DNA from 2 places in the Bradyrhizobium genosp. A genome. Region 1 is predicted to be linked to the other one. Evidence: predicted binding sites of a transcription regulator. Region 1 holds the regulator's gene; the other holds the start of a gene.

Region 1 (14,654 bases):
CGGCGGGCTCGGGGTGTTCGACGCCGCCATGCTGGTCGGCCTCTGGCAGATGGACCGCGAGGAACTGCTCGGCGGCATGCTGCTGTTCCGGGTCCTCTATTATCTGTCGCCCTTCGTCATCTCTGTAATCTTGCTGACGTTTCGCGAGGTTATCATCGGCGCTCGATCGAAGCGCCTGCAACAGGCAGCGCTCAAGCTTGATCCAGGCCCAGCGCCTAAGGCCGCTTATGTAAGAAAGCGCAGCGATAGCGGCGCCTGACCGGCGCCAAGGAACGCAAAGCCAACAAGGAGAAGCCCGCCCCGATGGCGATCGACGCTCCCTCGTCTCCCACGGTGCAGCCCTGGTCCGACCGGCTGCGGCACTCGACAGCCATCCTGATCGCCGCCGCGCTAGCGCTGTCGGTCGTGGTTTCGCTCGGCGAATTGTCGGTGATGCGGGCCGCGACGGTGTTCCTGTGCATCGCCGCGGCCGCTCTAATCCCCTGGCGGCTGCATGATACCGTTGCCTCCCGCGAGGACACCCGCCGCGTCAATCCGGTCGAGAGTGCGGCGGTCGCCGCGGTCGTCGCCGGCATGCCGGATCCGGCCGTGCTGCTCGACCGCGCCGGCCGCGTCATCCATCTCAATGCCGCCGCCGCCCAGCTCGCGCCGGCGCTGCGCAAGAACGAGCTCGCCCAGTTCGCGCTGCGCTCGCCGGAGATCATCACGGCGCTGCGCGAGTCCATTGCGACCACCGAGCCGCGGCGCGCGACCTATCTCGATCACGTGCCGGTCGATCGCTGGATGGAGCTGATCATCACCCCGGTGCCGGTGCCGACCAATTTCGGCGGCGCTGACAAATGCATGCTGATGACCTTCCATGACCAGACGCCGCTGCGTCGGGTCGAGGAGATGCGCGCCGACTTCGTCGCCAATGCCAGCCACGAATTGCGTACGCCGCTGGCCGCGCTCTCTGGCTTCATCGACACGCTGCAGGGCCAGGCCAAGGACGATCCCAAGGCGCGCGAGCGCTTCCTCGGCATCATGCACAATCAGGCCACCCGCATGGCGCGCCTGATCGACGATTTGCTGTCGCTGTCGCGGGTGGAACTGTCGGCGCATGTCCGGCCGGATACCCTGGTCGACCTGCTGCCGATCATCTTCCAGGTCGCCGACGGGCTCGAGCCGCTGGCCCGGGAACGCCAGGTCGAGGTCGAGACCCATCTGCCTGAGACCCCGGTGATGATCGCCGGCGATCGCGAGGAGCTGCTGCGCCTGTTCGAAAACCTGATCGAGAACGCGCTCAAATACGGCGCTTCCGGCGGGCGCGTCATCGTGTCGCTGAACGCGACACCGGCGATTGATGGAACTCAGGAAGTCCGGGTCATGGTGCGCGATTTTGGCCCCGGCATCGCGCCCGAGCACCTGCCGCGCCTGACCGAGCGCTTCTACCGGGTGGACGTCGGCGACAGCCGCTCGCAGGGCGGAACCGGATTGGGATTATCGCTGGTGAAACATATTCTTAACCGTCACCGCGGCCGTCTTTTGATCGAAAGTGTCCCTCGGCAGGGTGCCACTTTCACCGCCTGTTTTCCCCAGGCCAAGACTTTAGTCTAGACCCGAAAATCAAGCGATTTCAATTGCTTGACAACGTCATCCGACTGTCACGAAACCTTCGTAAAAGCACAGCCGACCGCTCCTAAAGGGGGCGGCGCGGGGAGCGCGATCGGGCGCTGATGGCGCTTCGCTCCCCTGTATGGAGACCAGCATGAATTTCATCAAAACGATCGTCGCTGCTGGCTTGGTCGCCGCAACGACGACGGCGGCCTTTGCTGCCGACATCACGGGTGCAGGCGCGACCTTCCCGTTCCCGGTCTATTCGAAGTGGGCTGACGCCTACAAGAAGGAGACCGGCAACGGCCTGAACTACCAGTCGATCGGCTCCGGCGGCGGCATCAAGCAGATCCAGGCCAAGACCGTGACCTTCGGCGCCAGCGACGCGCCGCTCAAGGCCGACCAGCTCGAGAAGGACGGTCTCGTCCAGTGGCCGATGGTGATGGGTGCCATCGTTCCCGTCGTCAACATCGAGGGCGTCAAGGCCGGTGAGATGGTGTTCGACGGCGAGACCCTCGCCAACATCTATCTCGGCAAGATCACCAAGTGGGACGACGCCGCGATCAAGAAGCTCAATCCGAACGTGAAGCTGCCGTCGGACGCGATCACCGTGGTTCGCCGTTCGGATGGTTCGGGCACCACCTTCAACTTCACCAACTATCTCTCCAAGGCCAGCGCGGACTGGAAGAGCAAGGTCGGTGAAGGTACCGCCGTCGAGTGGCCGGTTGGCGTCGGCGCCAAGGGCAACGAAGGCGTGTCGGGCAACATCAGCCAGACCAAGAACTCGATCGGCTATGTCGAGTACGCCTATGCCAAGCAGAACAAGCTGACCTACACGGCCCTCGTCAACAAGGCCGGCAAGACGGTGCAGCCGACGGTCGAGGCTTTCCAGGCGGCCGCTTCCAACGCCGACTGGGCCAAGGCTCCCGGCTATTACGTCATCCTGACCGACCAGCCCGGCGAGAAGTCCTGGCCGATCACGGCTGCGACCTTCATCCTGATGCACAAGGAGCCGGCTGATAAGGCGGCGTCGAAGGAAGCTCTCAAGTTCTTCGCCTGGGCATTCAAGAACGGCGCCAAGGCAGCCGAAGAGCTCGATTACATCCCGATGCCCGAGAGCGTCGTGAAGCTGATCGAGAAGACCTGGGCGGCCGACATCAAGAGCTAAGCTCTCACGCGATGCGGCCGCAAATGGCCGCATGCCGGACCACATGACTTCTGCCCCGGATCAGCGTGTTGCTGCATCCGGGGCACGAGACTGGTGACACAAGAACAAGTATCGTTTGGACAGGGGATCGGCGTGGCAGAGATGGCTGTCGAGAGCAATGTAGTAGACGCCGCCGGACCATATGATCGCGCCAAGGCCTTGAGCGCGTTCAAGCTTGGCGATGTCACCTTCTACTGGATCACTCGCCTCAGCGCGATCTCCGTGCTGCTGATCCTCGGCGGCATCATCATTTCGCTGATCGTCGGCGCTTTCCCGGCGATGAGGGAATACGGCTTCGCGTTCCTGTGGACGCAGCGCTGGGCACCGTCGGCGGATCCGCCTGTGCTCGGCGCGCTCGGGCCGATGTACGGCACGCTGGTCACCTCCTTCATCGCGATGCTGATCGCCATTCCGGTTGGTCTCGGTATTGCGATCTTCCTGACCGAGCTCTGCCCGCAATGGCTGCGCCGCCCGATCGGCATGGCGATCGAGCTGCTCGCCGGCATTCCCTCGATCATCTACGGCATGTGGGGCTTCTTCGTGTTGGGTCCGTTCCTGGCCAACAACTTCCAGCCCTTCATGATCAAGATTTTTGACGGCGTCCCTGTGCTCGGCGCGATCTTCGCAGGTCCGCCGTCCTATCTCAGCCTGTTCAACGCCGCGCTGATCCTCGCCATCATGGTGCTGCCCTTCATCACCTCGATCTCGGTCGACGTGTTCAAGACGGTGCCGCCGGTGCTGAAAGAGGCCGCCTACGGCGTCGGCTGCACCACCTGGGAAGTCGTCCGCAGCGTGGTGATCCCCTACACCCGCGTCGGCATCATCGGCGGCGTCATGCTGGGGCTGGGTCGCGCGCTCGGCGAGACCATGGCGGTGACCTTCATCATCGGCAACTCGTTCCGCATCTCGTCATCGATCTTCGCGCCGGGCACCACGATCTCGGCGGCGATCGCATCCGAATTCGCCGAGAGTGACGGCCTGCACCAGTCCGGCCTGATCCTGCTCGGCCTGCTGCTGTTCGTGCTGACGTTTTTCGTGCTCGCCGGCGCCCGGCTGATGCTGATGCGGCTGGAAAAGAAGGCGGGGAACTAGCATGAACCCGATTTACGCACGCCGCCGCCGCAAGGACATCCTGATCCGCGGGCTTTGCTTCGGTGCCGCCGCCTTCGGCGTCACCTGGCTCGCGCTGATCCTGATCACGCTGCTTTACAACGGCATCGCCGGCCTCAACCTCGAACTGTTCGTCGCGGACACGCCGCCTCCGGGCTCGACCGAAGGCGGCCTGCGCAACGCCATCGTCGGCTCGCTGATCATGACCGCGATCGGCGTCGGCATCGGCGCGCCGCTCGGCATGTTCGCCGGCACCTATCTCGCCGAGTACGGCCGCAACGACAAGCTGACCTCGGTGATCCGCTTCATCAACGACATTCTGCTCTCGGCGCCCTCGATCATCATCGGCCTGTTCATCTACGGCGCGGTGGTGGTGCCGATGCGCGGCTTCTCGGCAATCGCAGGCTCGCTCGCGCTCGCCGTCATCGTGATCCCGGTGGTGCTGCGCACGACCGAGGACATGCTGCTGCTGGTGCCGAACGCGCTGCGCGAGGCGGCTTCTGCGCTCGGCCTGCCGCGCTCGCTGGTGATCAAGCGCATCGCCTACCGTGCCGCGCGCTCCGGTCTCATCACCGGCGTGCTGCTCGCTACCGCCCGCGTCGCCGGCGAAACCGCGCCGCTGCTCTTCACCGCGCTGTCGAACCAGTTCTTCAGCCTCAGCCTGAACAAGACGATGGCGAACTTGCCGGTCACCATCAACAACTTCGTCCAGAGCCCCTACGTCTACTGGAAGCAGCTCGCCTGGAGCGGCGCGCTGCTGATTACCCTGACCGTGCTTGCCCTGAACATTGGCGCTCGCATTCTTGGCGCCGAGAGGACCGCAAAATGAGTGATCTTTCCGTATCGATGAGCGCTGCCGGTGGTCTGCCGCAGGCGCCCATGCTGCCGGAAGCGCCCGCCAAGGTGACGGTGCGCAACCTCAACTTCTATTACGGCGAGCACCACGCGCTGAAGAACATCAATCTGGTGCTCGGCGCCAACCGCGTCACGGCGTTCATCGGCCCGTCGGGCTGCGGCAAGTCGACCCTGCTGCGCATCTTCAACCGGATGTACGACCTCTATCCGGGTCAGCGCGTCACCGGTCAGCTGATGCTCGACCAGACCAACATCCTCGACCCCAAGCTCGACCTCAATTTGCTGCGCGCCCGCGTCGGCATGGTGTTCCAGAAGCCGACGCCGTTCCCGATGACGATCTACGAGAATATCGCCTTCGGCATCCGTCTCTATGAGAAGATCTCGAAGTCGGAGATGGACGACCGCGTCGAGAAGGCGCTGCGCGGCGGCGCGCTGTGGAACGAGGTCAAGGACAAGCTCAACGCTTCCGGCCTGTCGCTTTCCGGCGGCCAGCAGCAGCGCCTCTGCATCGCCCGCACCGTCGCGGTGCGGCCCGAGGTGATCCTGTTCGACGAGCCCTGCTCGGCGCTCGATCCGATCTCGACTGCGAAGGTCGAGGAGCTGATCCAGGAGCTGTCCGAGAACTACACGATCGCGATCGTGACCCACAACATGCAGCAGGCGGCCCGCGTCTCCGACAAGACCGCCTTCATGTATCTCGGCGAGCTGATCGAGTTCGACGACACCAGCAAGATCTTCACGTCGCCGACCGACCGACGCACGCAGGATTACATTACCGGCCGGTTCGGCTGAGGAGACTGGATATGGGTTCTGAACATACCGCAAAGGCCTTCGACACCGACCTCCAGGAGCTCACCCGGTCGGTGGCGGAAATGGGCGGCCTCGCCGAGCGCATGATCGTCGATTCCGTCGACGCGCTGATCCGCCGCGACGTCGCGCTCGGCCAGCGCGTCGTCGCCACCGACGCCGACATCGACGCCCTCCAGAAGAAGATTGAGGAGCACGCCGTGCTCACCATCGCCCGCCGCCAGCCGATGGCGGTGGACTTGCGCGAAATCGTCGGCGCCATGCGGGTCGCGACCGATCTCGAGCGCATCGGCGACCTCGCCAAGAACATGGGCAAGCGCGTCGCGGCGCTGGAGACGGATTTCCATCCGCTGAAACTGTTCCGCGGCCTCGAGCACATGACCGACCTCGTGCAGCAGCAGGTCAAGTCGGTGCTGGACGCCTATGCGGCGCATGACCTGCCGGCGGCGATGGCGGTGTGGAAGGGCGACGAGGAAGTCGACGCCATCTGCACCTCGCTGTTCCGCGAGCTCCTCACCTATATGATGGAGGATCCGCGCAACATCTCGTTCTGCATCCATCTGATGTTCTGCGCCAAGAACATCGAGCGGATCGGCGACCACGCCACCAACATTGCCGAGACCGTGTTCTACATGATCGAAGGCCAGGCCATCACCGACAAGCGACCGAAGGGCGACATGACGACGTTCGCCGCGCCGGTCCCGAACACCTGATTTCACGATACCTGAACACGCAAGGAGCCACGACACCATGGGCGCACGCATTATGGTGGTTGAAGACGAGGAAGCTCTGACCGAGCTGCTTCGCTACAACCTCGAAGGCGACGGCTATGACGTCGAGACGGTGATGCGCGGCGACGACGCCGACACCCGCCTCAAGGAGCACATCCCCGATCTGATCGTGCTCGACTGGATGCTGCCGGGACTATCAGGCATCGAGCTGTGCCGGCGGCTTCGTGCGCGGTCCGACACCAAGCAGCTGCCGATCATCATGCTCACCGCGCGCGGCGAGGAGAGCGAGCGGGTGCGGGGCCTTGCGACTGGCGCCGACGATTACATCGTCAAGCCGTTCTCGGTGCCTGAGCTCCTGGCGCGCGTGAAAGGTCTGCTCCGGCGCGCAAGCCCCGAGCGGCTCGCTACCGTGTTGGCTTTCGGCGACATCGAGCTCGACCGCGAAAAGCGCCGCGTGGCGCGCTCCGGCCGGCCGATCGATCTCGGCCCGACAGAATATCGCCTGCTGGAGTTCTTCCTGGAGCACCCCGGCCGCGTGTTCTCGCGCGAGCAGCTGCTCGATAGCGTCTGGGGCCGCGACATCTATATCGACGAGCGCACCGTCGACGTGCATATCGGTCGCCTGCGCAAGCTGCTCAATCTCGGTCGCGAGCAGGACCCGATCCGCACCGTCCGCGGCGCGGGGTATGCGCTCGATGATCGCTTTGCAAAGGCCGAGCAGACGTAGGGCTGGCAGTTTGATTTGAGCTGCGGCCACAGACTCCAATGTCGTCCCGGCCTAGTTGCGCAATTGCGCGCGGGGGGCCGGGACCCATAGCCACAGGTGGACGTGGTGGGCGGGACTTGGAGTGACCCCTTAGCGCAGAAATTGCGTTCTCGGAGAATGGGTCCCGGCCCCCGTGCGCAATTGCGCACTAGGCCGGGACGACACCAAACTTTGTTGACTCGTCGCGCGCTGAACCTCAGCGCGGGCTCGGCTTCGCCGGCGCACGCCGGCGATCCGCTGCCGGCTGATACGCCACCCGCGAGTGCTGGGCGCAATAGGGCAGCCCGGAGAGCGCCTTGCCGCCGCAGAAGAAGAAATCCGGGCTCGAGGGATCGCCGACCGGCCAGTGGCAGGTCGCCTCGTTCAATTCGAGCAGCGACAGCCGCTGGCTCATCGGCACCACGTTGTCGTAGGTGACCGGCTCGGCCTCGACCTCGACCTCGAAGGCCTGCGCCAGCGCGGTATTGCCGCGTGCCATAGGCCTGCTCACCCGCATCATGTGCTGCGCTGGGCGCGCCTTGCGCGGCCGCGGAGCTGCCGAAGACGGACTCTTGGCGCGGCCGGAGAGGCCAAGCCTGTGCACCTTGCCGATCACGGCATTGCGGGTGACATTACCGAGCTCTGCCGCGATCTGGCTGGCCGAAAGTCCGGCCTCCCAGAGCTTTTTCAGTTGCTCGACGCGATCATCCGACCAGGTCAAAACCGTCATTGCACCCTTTCCTTCGCCGGCGCCTGCCATCCTGGGGCCGCACGACGAATGCCTAAGCCTCGAAAAACCCGTGCCGTCAGAATCCCTTAAGGCTCGCCGGGCGCAATGAGACGCCCGAACGTTTACGCCGGTACATGAGGACTTAGAGGATCAGAACCGCTGCACGAGATGTCGTATCTGACAAGCCAAACGCTACAATATGGCGTGACTCACGCGCAAGAGTCCGCCGACTCGCTTCCACATGTTCCGTGGCCAAAACCCCGCAAATCTGGCACCGCAAGACTACGGAATCAGCATTTCGTGGGGCTTTCCGGGCGGCATTGACACCCGTGGTGCCAAGCATAAGATAGTCGTGCGTGCCGCCCTTAAAAGGCGGCACGTTTCGTTTTCCGGACCAATGATGCGCTGCGCAACGCACGTTCAGGCCGTCCGAAACATCCAAAGAGATCATCATGGCTAACAGCGCAGCACCGCATTTGCTCCCCGTTTTCGCCAGGGCCGACATTGGTTTTGAGCGTGGTGAAGGCGTCTGGTTGATCGCAACCAATGGCGATCGCTATCTCGATTTCACGTCGGGCGTGGCGGTGAACGCGCTCGGCCATGCCCATCCCGCGCTGGTCAAGGCGCTGCAGGAGCAGGCGACCAAGCTCTGGCACATGTCGAACCTGTTCCAGAGTCCGGACGGCGAGAAGCTCGCGAACCGGCTCTGCAACGAGAGTTTTGCCGACTTCGTATTCTTCTGCAATTCCGGCGCCGAAGCGCTGGAGGGTGTGATCAAGCTGGTCCGCCATCATCACTTCTCCAAGGGTCATCCGGAGCGCTACCGCATCATCACCTTCGAAGGCGCTTTCCACGGCCGCACGCTGGCAACGCTGGCTGCGACGGGATCTGCAAAATATCTCGAAGGCTTTGGTCCGCCGATGGATGGCTTCGACCAGATTCCGCATGGCGACATCGAGGCCGTGAAGAAGGCGATCGGTCCGCAGACCGCCGGTATCCTGATCGAGCCGATCCAGGGCGAGGGTGGCGTGCGTTCGGCGACGCCTTCTTTCCTGCGGGCGTTGCGCCAGCTCTGCGACGAGAAGGGCCTGCTGCTCGCCTTCGACGAGGTGCAGACCGGTATGGGCCGCACCGGCGATCTCTTCGCTCATCGGCGCACCGGCGTCACGCCTGACGTGATGTCACTGGCGAAGGCGCTCGGCGGGGGCTTCCCGATCGGCGCGGTGCTGGCGACTGCGGATGCGGCCTCCGGCATGGGGCCCGGCTCGCACGGCTCCACCTTCGGCGGCAACCCGCTGGCGATCTCGGCTGCGAACGCGGTGCTCGACGTCATGCTCGAGCCCGGCTTCTTCGACCACGTGCAGAAGATGTCGCTGCTGCTCAAGCAGAAGCTCGCTTCCGTGATCGACCGCCATCCCGATGTCGTCAGTGAAGTTCGCGGCGAGGGGCTCTTGATCGGCATCAAGGCCGTGGTGCCGTCGGGTGACCTGGTTACGGCGCTGCGCAACGAAAAACTGCTCACCGTCGGTGCCGGCGACAATGTCGTGCGCTTCCTGCCGCCCTTGATCGTGACCGAGGCGGAGATCGAGGACAGCATCGGCCGGCTCGAACGCGCCTGCACTGCGCTGTCCGGTAACAAGCGGGCGGCAAGCTGATGAGCAAGACGCCAAAACACTTCCTGGATATCAGCGAGCTCCCGCTGTCGGAGCTCAAGAACATGCTCGCGGCCTCCTCCGCCATGAAGGCGAAGCAGAAGGCGCATCAGCCGGTCAGGCCGCTCGAAGGCAAGACGCTGGCGATGATCTTTGAGCGCCCGTCGACCCGCACGCGGGTGTCGTTCGATGTCGCCATGCGCCAGCTCGGCGGCGAGCCCATCATGCTCACCGGCGCCGAGATGCAGCTCGGCCGCGGCGAAACCATTGCCGATACCGCGCGTGTGCTGTCGCGCTATGTCGACGCCATCATGATCCGCATTCTCAATCATGAGGCGCTGCTTGAGCTCGCAGCGTACGCGACCGTGCCCGTCATCAACGGCCTGACGCGGCGCTCGCATCCCTGCCAGGTGATGGCCGACCTCCTGACCTTTGAGGAACATCGCGGCCCGATCGAGGGCAAGACGGTGGCCTGGACCGGCGACGACAACAACGTGCTGGCGTCCTGGGCGCACGCGGCCGAGCGCTTCAAGTTTCAGCTCAATGTCGCAACCCCCCCGGAGCTCGCTCCGAAGAAGGTGATGCGCGACTTCATCAAGGCGACCGGCGCGCCGATCGTGCTCGGCACCGATCCCGAGGCCGCCGTGAAGGGCGCGGATTGCGTCGTCACCGACACCTGGGTGTCGATGGGCGATAAGGAAGGCGAGCACCGCCACAACGTGCTCAAGCCCTACCAGGTCAATTCGAAGCTGATGTCGTTGGCCAAGTCCGACGCGCTGTTCATGCACTGCCTGCCCGCCCATCGCGGCGAGGAGGTCACCGACGAGGTGATCGACGGCCCGCAATCGGTCGTGTTCGACGAGGCCGAAAACCGCCTGCATGCGCAGAAAGGCATTTTGGCCTGGTGTTTTGACGCGGTGAAGTAGGTTCGGCGCGGTAAAATATTTGCCGTCGTCCCGGCGAAAGCCGGGACCCATACCGCGGAATCGTTCTTGTGGCAGCTTGGTGGAGGCGAACGGTCTTCGCCAAACAAAAGCCTGTAGCTATGGGTCCCGGCTTTCGTCGGGACGACACCGAATGTGCGGTATTGTCGTGCGACCCAAGCAGCATCCGGAACACGCCAGCCAACACCCCCTTCCATTTCCACTCTCCGACCCCAGATAAAGCGCCATGGTTTCCCAATCCCCTGACATGAAAACCGGGCCCGCAGGCCCGGTTCGCGCGCCATCCGCGGTTCCGATTGACGACGCCGTGCTGCCTTACGAGGTCGACGCGCTCGATGTGCGCGGACGGCTGGTGCGGCTCGGCCCTGCGCTCGACGAGATCCTGACCAAGCACGATTATCCCGCGCCCGTGGGCAAGCTGCTCGGCGAGGCGATCGTGCTGACGACGCTGCTCGGCTCGGCGCTGAAATTCGAGGGCCGCTTCATCCTCCAGGCACAGACCGACGGCCCGGTGTCGTTCCTGGTGGTGGACTATCAGGCACCGGATCGCCTGCGCGCCTATGCGCGCTTTGATGCCGCGCGCCTCGGTGACGCCAAGGATTCCGGTGCGCTGCTCGGCCATGGCCATCTCGCCATGACCATTGACCAGGGTCCCGACATGAGCCGCTACCAGGGCCTGGTCGCGCTCGACGGCGGCAGCTTGGAAGACGCTGCTCACGAATATTTCCTGCGCTCCGAGCAGATCCCGACGCGCGTGCGTCTTGCGGTCGGCGAGGAGTGGCGCTCGAGCGACGGCGGCAAGCATCGCTGGCGTGCCGGCGGCATGCTGATGCAGTTTTTGCCGAAGGCGCCGGAGCGCGCGCGGCAGGCGGATCTGCATCCCGGCGACGCGCCCGATGGCGTCGAGGTGCACAGTGTGGCTGAGGACGATGCCTGGGTCGAGGCGCGCTCGCTGATCGAAACCGTCGAGGACGTCGAGCTGATCGATCCCGATCTCTCCGGCGAGCGGCTGCTCTATCGCCTCTTCCACGAGCGCGGCGTGCGCGTGTTCAATCCGCTTGTCCTGCAAGCGCAATGCTCCTGCTCGCGCGACGCGGTTGCCTCGATGCTGAAAAGCTTTTCGCCGGACGACCGTTCCGCGATGGTCAAGGACGACAAGGTCGTCGTGACCTGCGAGTTCTGCTCGTCGGTGTACGAGTTCACGCCGGATGAAGCGGGCGTCGAGGACGCGTAGCACCGTCACCCGCGCTAATTCAACACCCGCCTGTTATCCGGGCTGTCGAGCGAAAACGTCGGCACGTCGATCTCGAAGCGTTCGCCGCTTTCGCTGACCATCTGGTAGCGGCCGGTCATGAAGCCGGAGGCGGTCGAGAGGGGGACGCCGGAGGTGTATTCGAAGCGCTCGCCGGGCGCCAGGGTCGGCTGCTCGCCGACCACGCCTTCGCCCTTGACCTCCTGCTGCCGGCCGGAGGCGTCGGTGATGATCCAGTGCCGCGTCTTGAGCTGCACGGTCTCGTCGCCGGAATTGGTGATGACGATGGTGTAGGACCAGAAATAACGCGAGCGGTCGGCCGACGACTGCTCCGGAACAAAGTTCGGCTCGACGGTCACTTCGATCTGGCGGGTCACGGCGCGGTACATGATTGCCATCATAACGAAATCCTGGCCGGGAACCAAACGCCGCAGCGGGCTTTCGCGACATCGTCCCGCCAGAATTGACAGGGAAGTACATCCAGATGTGATCCGGCCGCTTTGCGAGGCGGCGACTGGACCGGTACACTCCTTCAAACGTCGCGATTTGCGGAAGGGTTTTTGGGCCCCGATGACCATTGCCGATCAAGTGACGGGAGCGACGATCGCGGGAACTGCGGGTGCCAAGCCCGTGGAGGCCAAACCCGTGGCAGCGAAGCCGCGTGCGCCGGCCATCACGCTTCCCGCCATCGGCGAGCGCGAGCTCCGGCTCGATTTGTTCCGGGGCCTCGCGCTGTGGCTGATCTTCATCGACCATCTGCCGCCGAATTTGCTGACCTGGTTCACGATCCGCAATTACGGCTTCAGCGACGCCACCGAGATCTTCATCTTCATCTCCGGCTACACCGCCGCCTTCGTCTATGGCCGCGCGATGCTGGAGAGCGGCTTCGTGATTGCCACTGCGCGCATCCTGCGCCGGGTCTGGCAGATCTATGTCGCCCACGTCTTCCTGTTCACGATCTTCCTTGCCGAGATCTCCTACGTCGCGACCAGCTTCGAGAACCCGCTCTACACCGAAGAGATGGGGATCATGGATTTCCTCAAGCAGCCCGACGTCACCATCGTGCAGGCGCTGCTCTTGCGCTTCCGGCCCGTCAACATGGACGTGCTACCGCTATATATCGTCTTGATGCTGGCGCTGCCGCTGATCCTGTGGTCGATGAAATGGTGGCCCGACGTCACGCTCGCGCTCTCGACCATGCTCTATGCGGTGACCTGGGAATTCGATCTCTACTTCTCGGCCTATCCGAACGGCTTTTGGGCGTTCAATCCGCTGGCCTGGCAATTGCTTTTCGTGTTCGGGGCCTGGTGTGCGCTCGGAGGTGCGCGACGCATGTCGCGCATCCTGGCATCACCGGTGACGATGTGGATCTCGATTGCCTATCTCGTCGCTGCGTTCTACGTGACGCTGACCTGGTACGTGCCGCAGCTCTCGCAATTCATGCCGAAGCGGATCGAGCAGTGGATGTATCCGATCGACAAGACCGACCTCGACGTGCTGCGCTTCACGCATTTCCTGGCGCTGGCCGCGCTCACCGTGCGCTTTCTGCCGCGGGAGTGGCCGGGCCTGAAATCGCCGTGGTTGCGGCCGCTGATCCTGTGTGGCCAGCATTCCCTGGAGATCTTCTGCCTCGGCGTCTTCCTGGCCTTTGCCGGCCATTTCATCCTGGCCGAGGTCTCCGGTGGCCCGGGCATGCATGCGCTAATTAGCCTCTCCGGAATCCTGATCATGTGGGCGATGGCCTGGGTGATTTCGTGGTACAAGCGCGTAGCTGACAAGAGCGGTGCGAAAACCAAAAACGCCGTCGGCAACGCCGATCTGGCGGGAGGGGGTTGATGAAGGCGAAGGTTCTCCTGAGCCTGATCCTGTTATGCGGTAGCCTCGCCGCGCCTTCGGCGCGCGCGGACGATGCCGTGCCTGCCGCGCCCGCAGCCTGTGAATTACCGCCCTATCTGCTCGCCACCGACAGCCAGCTCCACAAGGTCGCGGAGACCGTCAAGGCCGGCAAGCCGCTCGAGATCCTCGTCATCGGCAGCCGCTCCACCACCATTCCATCCTCGGAGGACAGCTCCTATCCGGCGCGGATGCAGGCCATTTTGAACGACAAGCTGCCGCCTTCCGAGACCGTGCACGTATCCGTAGAAATACAGAGCAAGAAGACAGCGGAGGAAGCCGCCGGAACCTTCGTTAAGCTGATGGAAGCAAAAACACCTACTTTGGTCATCTGGCAGACCGGGACCGTGGATGCTATCCGCTCCATCGATCCCGATGATTTCCGCAGCGCCGTGACCGAAGGGGTCGCTGCGCTGCAAAATGCAGGGGCTGACGTGGTCTTGATGAATTTGCAGTACAGCCCGCGTACCGAAACCATGATCTCGGCGCCGCCTTATCTCGATAATATGCGTGTGGTGGCGCAGGAGCATGATGTCCCGCTGTTCGACCGTTTCGCCATCATGCGGCAATGGAATGATCAGGGTCAGTTCGACCTGTTCAGCCCCTCCCGCGGCCCCGAGCTAGCGAAACAGGTCCATGACTGCATCGGCCGGGCGTTGGCACAGTTCGTGATCGACGCCGCCCATCTGGGGCCGGCCCAGCAGCAAAATTGAGGTCTAGCGTTAATGAGTTCTCTCCGCCCTTTTGGCCTGTCGACATGGCTGGCCGCGCCCGCAGCGGCGGCGCTGCTAATGCTGACGCCCGTGTTGCAGGCACCTGCCCGCGCTCAAGCCGCCCAGGCGACACCCGCGCCGCAGCAGGCTGCTAATCCAGCACCGGCATCACCGTCCCAGACGACCGTCGCCGCCACCAGCCAGCCGCCCGCCGAGCAGCGCGGTCTGACCTCGCGCGCCATCGACAAGGTGAAGCAAGTCGCGAAATCCGCCACCGACATTTTCAGCCGCGTGCCGTGTCTCGCGCCGAAGGGCGGCTCGAAGACGATGGGCTCGCTGCCGCATGTCGCGAACAAGCTCGTCGCCGGCCAGCCCGTCGTGATCGTCGCGTTCGGCTCGTCGTCGACGGCGGGCTACGGCGC
Region 2 (4,802 bases), 190 kb from region 1:
GTCGGCCCGACCGCCGGCGTATCCTCACCCGACACGCCCCAGCCCGGATAGTCGTCGAGGCCGTTGGCGAGCGTGAACGGGAATTTGTAGGTGGCGTGCAGCGTATCGACGGCCTTGATTTGCGCGTCTGTGAGGCACTGATCGCCGCTCTTGCCGCCGGCGCAACGCAATGTCTCGACCTTGAACGCCGCCTTGCAAGCGACAGGGTCCTGCACCAGCGCGTCGTCGGAGCCGTCGGCCTTGTCGCAAGCGGCCCGCACCGCATCGCCGACAAGCTTGACCTGCGCCGGATTGATCCAGCCCTCGCCCATGGTGACGAGACCGGAGCGGGTGCCGGCATGCTGCAAGCCGACCCAGTTGATGACAGGCACGCGCGCAAAGATCCCGTCGAAATCATCGGGATAGCGCTGCGCCATGGTGAGGCCTTCGCGGCCGCCCTCGGACGAACCCATGAAGTACATTTTGTCCGGCTTCTTGCCGTAAGCGCGCTGCATCAGCACGACCGCGGCGTCGCGCACCTTCTTGTAGGCGCGATGGGCAAAATTCTCGAACGCCTCGTCATTCAGCGCGAACAACTGCGGCGGCTCGCCCGGCTTGGACTCATGACCGGAATCGGTGCCGTAGGTGACGAAGCCGCGCGCGAGTGGCGACGGCTTGTCGAACGGATAGGCCGGCGGCAAACCGAGGCCGGTGATCAGCACGCCGTTAAAACCACCGCCGCCATATTGCACCGAGCGCCCGTTCCATTCGACGGGCAGATTGACCTGGAATTTGACCGGCGGTGCCTTGGGATCCACGGGCTCGATATGACCGAGCACCTTGCAGAAGACGGGATTGGCCGGCGTGATGCGTCCCGACGGCGTCGGTCCGCGCTCGGCGACAGCGAGCTGAGACGCTGTCTGCAACGTCGCGGTGTCGATCTTGACGGCGTCGGGGCCGCCGACGAGACCCTTGCAAACGGTATCCGCATCCTCGGCCAGTGTCGCCGCGAACGCGCCGGTCGCGCCCAGCGCCGCTGCCGTCCCCACCAGCCATCCACATAGCTTCGCAATCCTGCGCGCCATCGTTTCCATCCCCACTTGTTGTCGTTCAGTCCTACATTCCTGCCGATTCAATGCGACTGATCGCCTGCCGTCAATCATCGCCACGCGTCGCCATTCGCGGGTCGATTCCGGCACGCTGTCTCCCGTAAAGAACTGAACTCACTGCAAAATTCCGTCCGGCGACAGAACGCGAACGGCCTGTCCGCCGACCAAGTCCACAGGCTGTCATCAATCTGTCAGATGGGCCGGGCTTTCCTGCCCGAGCGGCAGGACGTGCTATCCTGCCTCGACAAGAACCAAGGAGCGAATGGTGAGCGAAATCATCAATGTCCCGGCACTGCCGACGGATGCCTCGGCCGTCGCGCGCATCAAGTCCGAGATCGACATTTCGGATCGGTCGCGCCTCGTCACGTTCGGCGAGCGGGCCCAGCGCTCGGTGGTCGAGTTCGCCGACCGCATTCTCGCCCAAACCCAGAACCGCGAGCTCGGCAGCACCGGCAAGTTGCTGACGGATGTCCTCGGCAAGGCACGCGGGCTCGATGCCGCTGACCTCAAGGACAAGGGTTTTCTGACCCGGATATTCTCGTCGGCGGAGGCCCGGCTGCGCCGCTTCACCGAGCAGTTCAACGACGTCGCTTCGCAGATCGACCGCGTCTGCGTCGAGCTCGACCGCAACAAGGAGGTCCTGCGCCGCGACATCGCACTGCTCGACGATCTCTATGAACAAACCCGCGGCGCACTCGGCCAGCTCGATACGCACATCGCGGCCGGCAAGGCGTTCACTGAGGAATTCCGCGGCGGCAAGCTCATCGAGATGGAGCAAAGCGCCAAGGCTCAAGGCGCGGGCAGCGACGCGATGCTCGCCGCGCAGACCTATCAGGACGCGCTCCAGGCGCTCGACCGGCTGGAGAAGCGCGTCTTCTATCTCCAGCAGGCGCGCCAGATCGGCATCCAGCAGTTACCGCAGATCCGCATCGTCCAGTCCGGCGACGAGACGCTGATCGAGAATTTGCAGGCCACGACCGAGCTGACCATACCGGTTTGGAAGCAGAAGATGATCCTGCTACTCGGATTGAACCGGCAGAAGTCTGCGCTGGAGCTGCAGAAGACGGTCACCGACGCGACCAACGAGATGATGCGCCAGGCGTCCGAGATGATGAAGACCCAGGCGATCGAGATCGAAAAGCAGTCGCAGCGCGGCATCGTCGATATCCAGACCCTGGAGAAGACCAACCGGGACCTGATCGACACCATCACGGGCGTACTCACCGTGCAGGAGCAGGGCCGCAACAAGCGCGCCGAGATCGAGCACCGGATGGCGGAACTAACGGATGAGTTGAAGACCGCGATCTCCAAGGCTGCGCCTTGAGGCGTGCTGCGTCCATGAAGCGTCTTCACAAGGGCAGTTGCATGAAGGCTCACGCATGAAGATGTTCCGTTTCCTGCGGCGCCGGCTGGCATTGCTCGCAGCGGTGCCGCTGATGGCCGCCCTGTTGTCGGGCTGCGGCGGGCCAGGACCGCAATTCACCATTCTCTCGGGCTCGGAGAACGACATCCTCGAGCCGTTGGTGCAGGAATTCTGCAAATCGCGCAACGCGACCTGCACCATGCGCTATCAGGGTTCGCTCGACATCGCGCTGGCGCTGAAGGCCGGCGATCCCGGCGCAGACGCGGTGTGGCCGGCCGCCTCGATCTGGATCGACATGTTCGACACGACAAGGCGCGTGAAGATGGTCAAGTCGATCGTGCAGATGCCGGTCATTCTCGGCGTGCGGCTTTCCAAGGCGCAGGAGCTGGGCTGGATTGGTGCCAAGGTGACCGCCAAGGACATCCTCGCGGCGGTCGAGGGCGGCAAGCTGAAATTCCTGATGACGTCGGCGACGCAGTCGAATTCGGGAGCCGCGGCCTATCTTGCGATGCTGGCGGCCGGGATCGGTAAGCCCGACTTGATCGAGGCCGGCGATCTCGACAAGCCCGAGGTGCTCGCCACGGCGCGCGGATTACTGAAAGGCGTCGAACGCAGCGCAGGCTCCAGCGGCTGGCTCGCCGACCTCTACCGCGACGGCGAACGCAATGGCGCGCATTACCAGGCGATCTGGAACTACGAAGCCGTCATCAAGGAGACCAACGACAAGCTGATCGCCGACAACCACGAGCCGCTCTATGCGATCTATCCTGCTGACGGCGTCGCGATTGCCGACTCGCCGCTCGGCTTCGTCGATCGCGGCCGCGGCAAGGACGTCGAGGGCTTTTTCACCGATTTGCAGACCTTTCTGCTCAACGGCGATGCCCAAGCCAGGATCGCCAAGACCGGCCGGCGGGTCGAGATTGGCCGCGCCACACCGCTTGCGGCCGACCCGAAGACGAATCTCGATCCATCGCGGCCGGTGACCGTGATCCGTCCACCGGAACCCGCGGTCATTCAGAAGGCGCTCCTGATCTATCAGGAAGCGCTGCGCCGGCCGTCGCTGACCGCGCTCTGCCTCGACGTCTCCGGCAGCATGCAAGGCGCCGGCGAAACGCAGCTGCTCGACGCGATGCGTTTCCTGCTCACGCCGGCGCGGACCCGCGAGGTGCTGGTGCAATGGACAAAGTCGGACGAAATCCTGGTCCTGCCATTCAGCGATCACATTCTCTGGTCGGCGCGCGCCAGCGGCGACGAGAACGAGCAGACCGGCCTGCTCGCACGCGCGCTCGAATTGCGCGCCGGCGGCGGCACCGACTTCTATACCTGCGGTGCCCAGGCGCTCGCGGCCATGAAGCCGCAGCTCAACGACGGCCAGCATCTGCCGGCAATCGTCATCATGACTGACGGCAAGAGCCAGGGCGCAATGTCGACGTTCGAGAGCGCCTGGCGCGCCGATGGACATCGCGTGCCGGTGTTTGGGGTGACGTTCGGCGCCGAGGTAGATCGTGCTCAGCTCGACAATCTGGCAAAGCTGACCGGCGGACGCGTGTTCGACGGCAGCAAGAGTCTCACCGACGCGTTCCGCGCCGTACGAGGATACAACTGAATGGCCGCAATGCCGTCCGGGCTTGGCTGGATCGCGGGTGGAGCGGCAGCTGCGGTGCTGCTGCCGTCGCTCGCGATCGGGCTCGCCATGCCGTTCTGGATCGCGCTCGCGATCAGCGCGGCTGCCGGGGGCGGCATCGGCGTGGCGCTGGCGCCGAGGAACCGGTTCGCCGCGCTGGAAGCCCGCGGCGTCGCCCGCGGCAAGATCGAGTTCGCAAACGAGCTGCTGGCCGAAGCCGAGCCGCTGGCCGAACGGATGGAATATACCGCATCGGCAATCCGCACCCGCGCGGTCGCCGACCGCATCCGTCATCTCGTGCAGATCGCCCGCGACATTTTTGCAGCCATCGAGAACGATCCCTTGCGGCTCGACCGGGTGCGACGGTTCCTGACCTATTATCTGCCGCGCGCAGCCGAGATCGCCGAAGCCTACCGCACGCTGGAGAAGAGCGCCGTGCCTGACACCGCGCGCCTTGCAGCCACGGGCGACATGATCGAGCGGCTCGACGGCGCCTTCACCCGCTATGCCGCCCATCTCAGGGATGCCGACCTCGACAAGCTGGACATCGAGCTGAAGCTGTTGAAAAGCTCGCTTGACGAGGACATCGGCCCGATGCCGCCGGCAACGCCGGTCGAGACCAAGAGAGGAACGTCCTGATGGCTATCTCGCGCCGCGCCTTCGGCATCGGCCTCGTCGCTGCGAGCGCGGCGGCGACCGGCGGCTATGTTTACCTGCGCGAGCATCC

The links. Region 1 encodes PhoB, which activates phosphate uptake and scavenging genes when phosphate is short. Its sites were predicted from a motif close to TGTCATNNANCTGTCAT; they were not measured.
Positions count from the first base shown of each region.
Region 2: a site for PhoB is predicted at 1,267-1,283, ahead of ACP2YP_RS37195 (toxic anion resistance protein). Genes of this name have one in related genera too.

Region 1 is NZ_CP188196.1:8,118,555-8,133,208, reverse strand. It holds gene ACP2YP_RS38150 (lysylphosphatidylglycerol synthase domain-containing protein) at 1-259, shown strand, start outside; gene ACP2YP_RS38145 (ATP-binding protein) at 304-1,596, shown strand; gene pstS (phosphate ABC transporter substrate-binding protein PstS) at 1,748-2,761, shown strand; gene pstC (phosphate ABC transporter permease subunit PstC) at 2,903-3,892, shown strand; gene pstA (phosphate ABC transporter permease PstA) at 3,894-4,739, shown strand; gene pstB (phosphate ABC transporter ATP-binding protein PstB) at 4,736-5,557, shown strand; gene phoU (phosphate signaling complex protein PhoU) at 5,569-6,285, shown strand; gene phoB (phosphate regulon transcriptional regulator PhoB) at 6,323-7,030, shown strand; gene ACP2YP_RS38110 (GcrA family cell cycle regulator) at 7,266-7,778, opposite strand; gene ACP2YP_RS38105 (aspartate aminotransferase family protein) at 8,231-9,433, shown strand; gene argF (ornithine carbamoyltransferase) at 9,433-10,356, shown strand; gene ACP2YP_RS38095 (Hsp33 family molecular chaperone) at 10,601-11,608, shown strand; gene apaG (Co2+/Mg2+ efflux protein ApaG) at 11,623-12,015, opposite strand; gene ACP2YP_RS38085 (OpgC domain-containing protein) at 12,197-13,462, shown strand; gene ACP2YP_RS38080 (SGNH/GDSL hydrolase family protein) at 13,462-14,232, shown strand; gene ACP2YP_RS38075 (SGNH/GDSL hydrolase family protein) at 14,245-14,654, shown strand, end outside.
Region 2 is NZ_CP188196.1:7,935,960-7,940,761, forward strand. It holds gene ACP2YP_RS37190 (tannase/feruloyl esterase family alpha/beta hydrolase) at 1-1,064, opposite strand, end outside; gene ACP2YP_RS37195 (toxic anion resistance protein) at 1,354-2,412, shown strand; gene ACP2YP_RS37200 (substrate-binding domain-containing protein) at 2,474-4,057, shown strand; gene ACP2YP_RS37205 (5-bromo-4-chloroindolyl phosphate hydrolysis family protein) at 4,058-4,714, shown strand; gene ACP2YP_RS37210 (hypothetical protein) at 4,714-4,802, shown strand, end outside.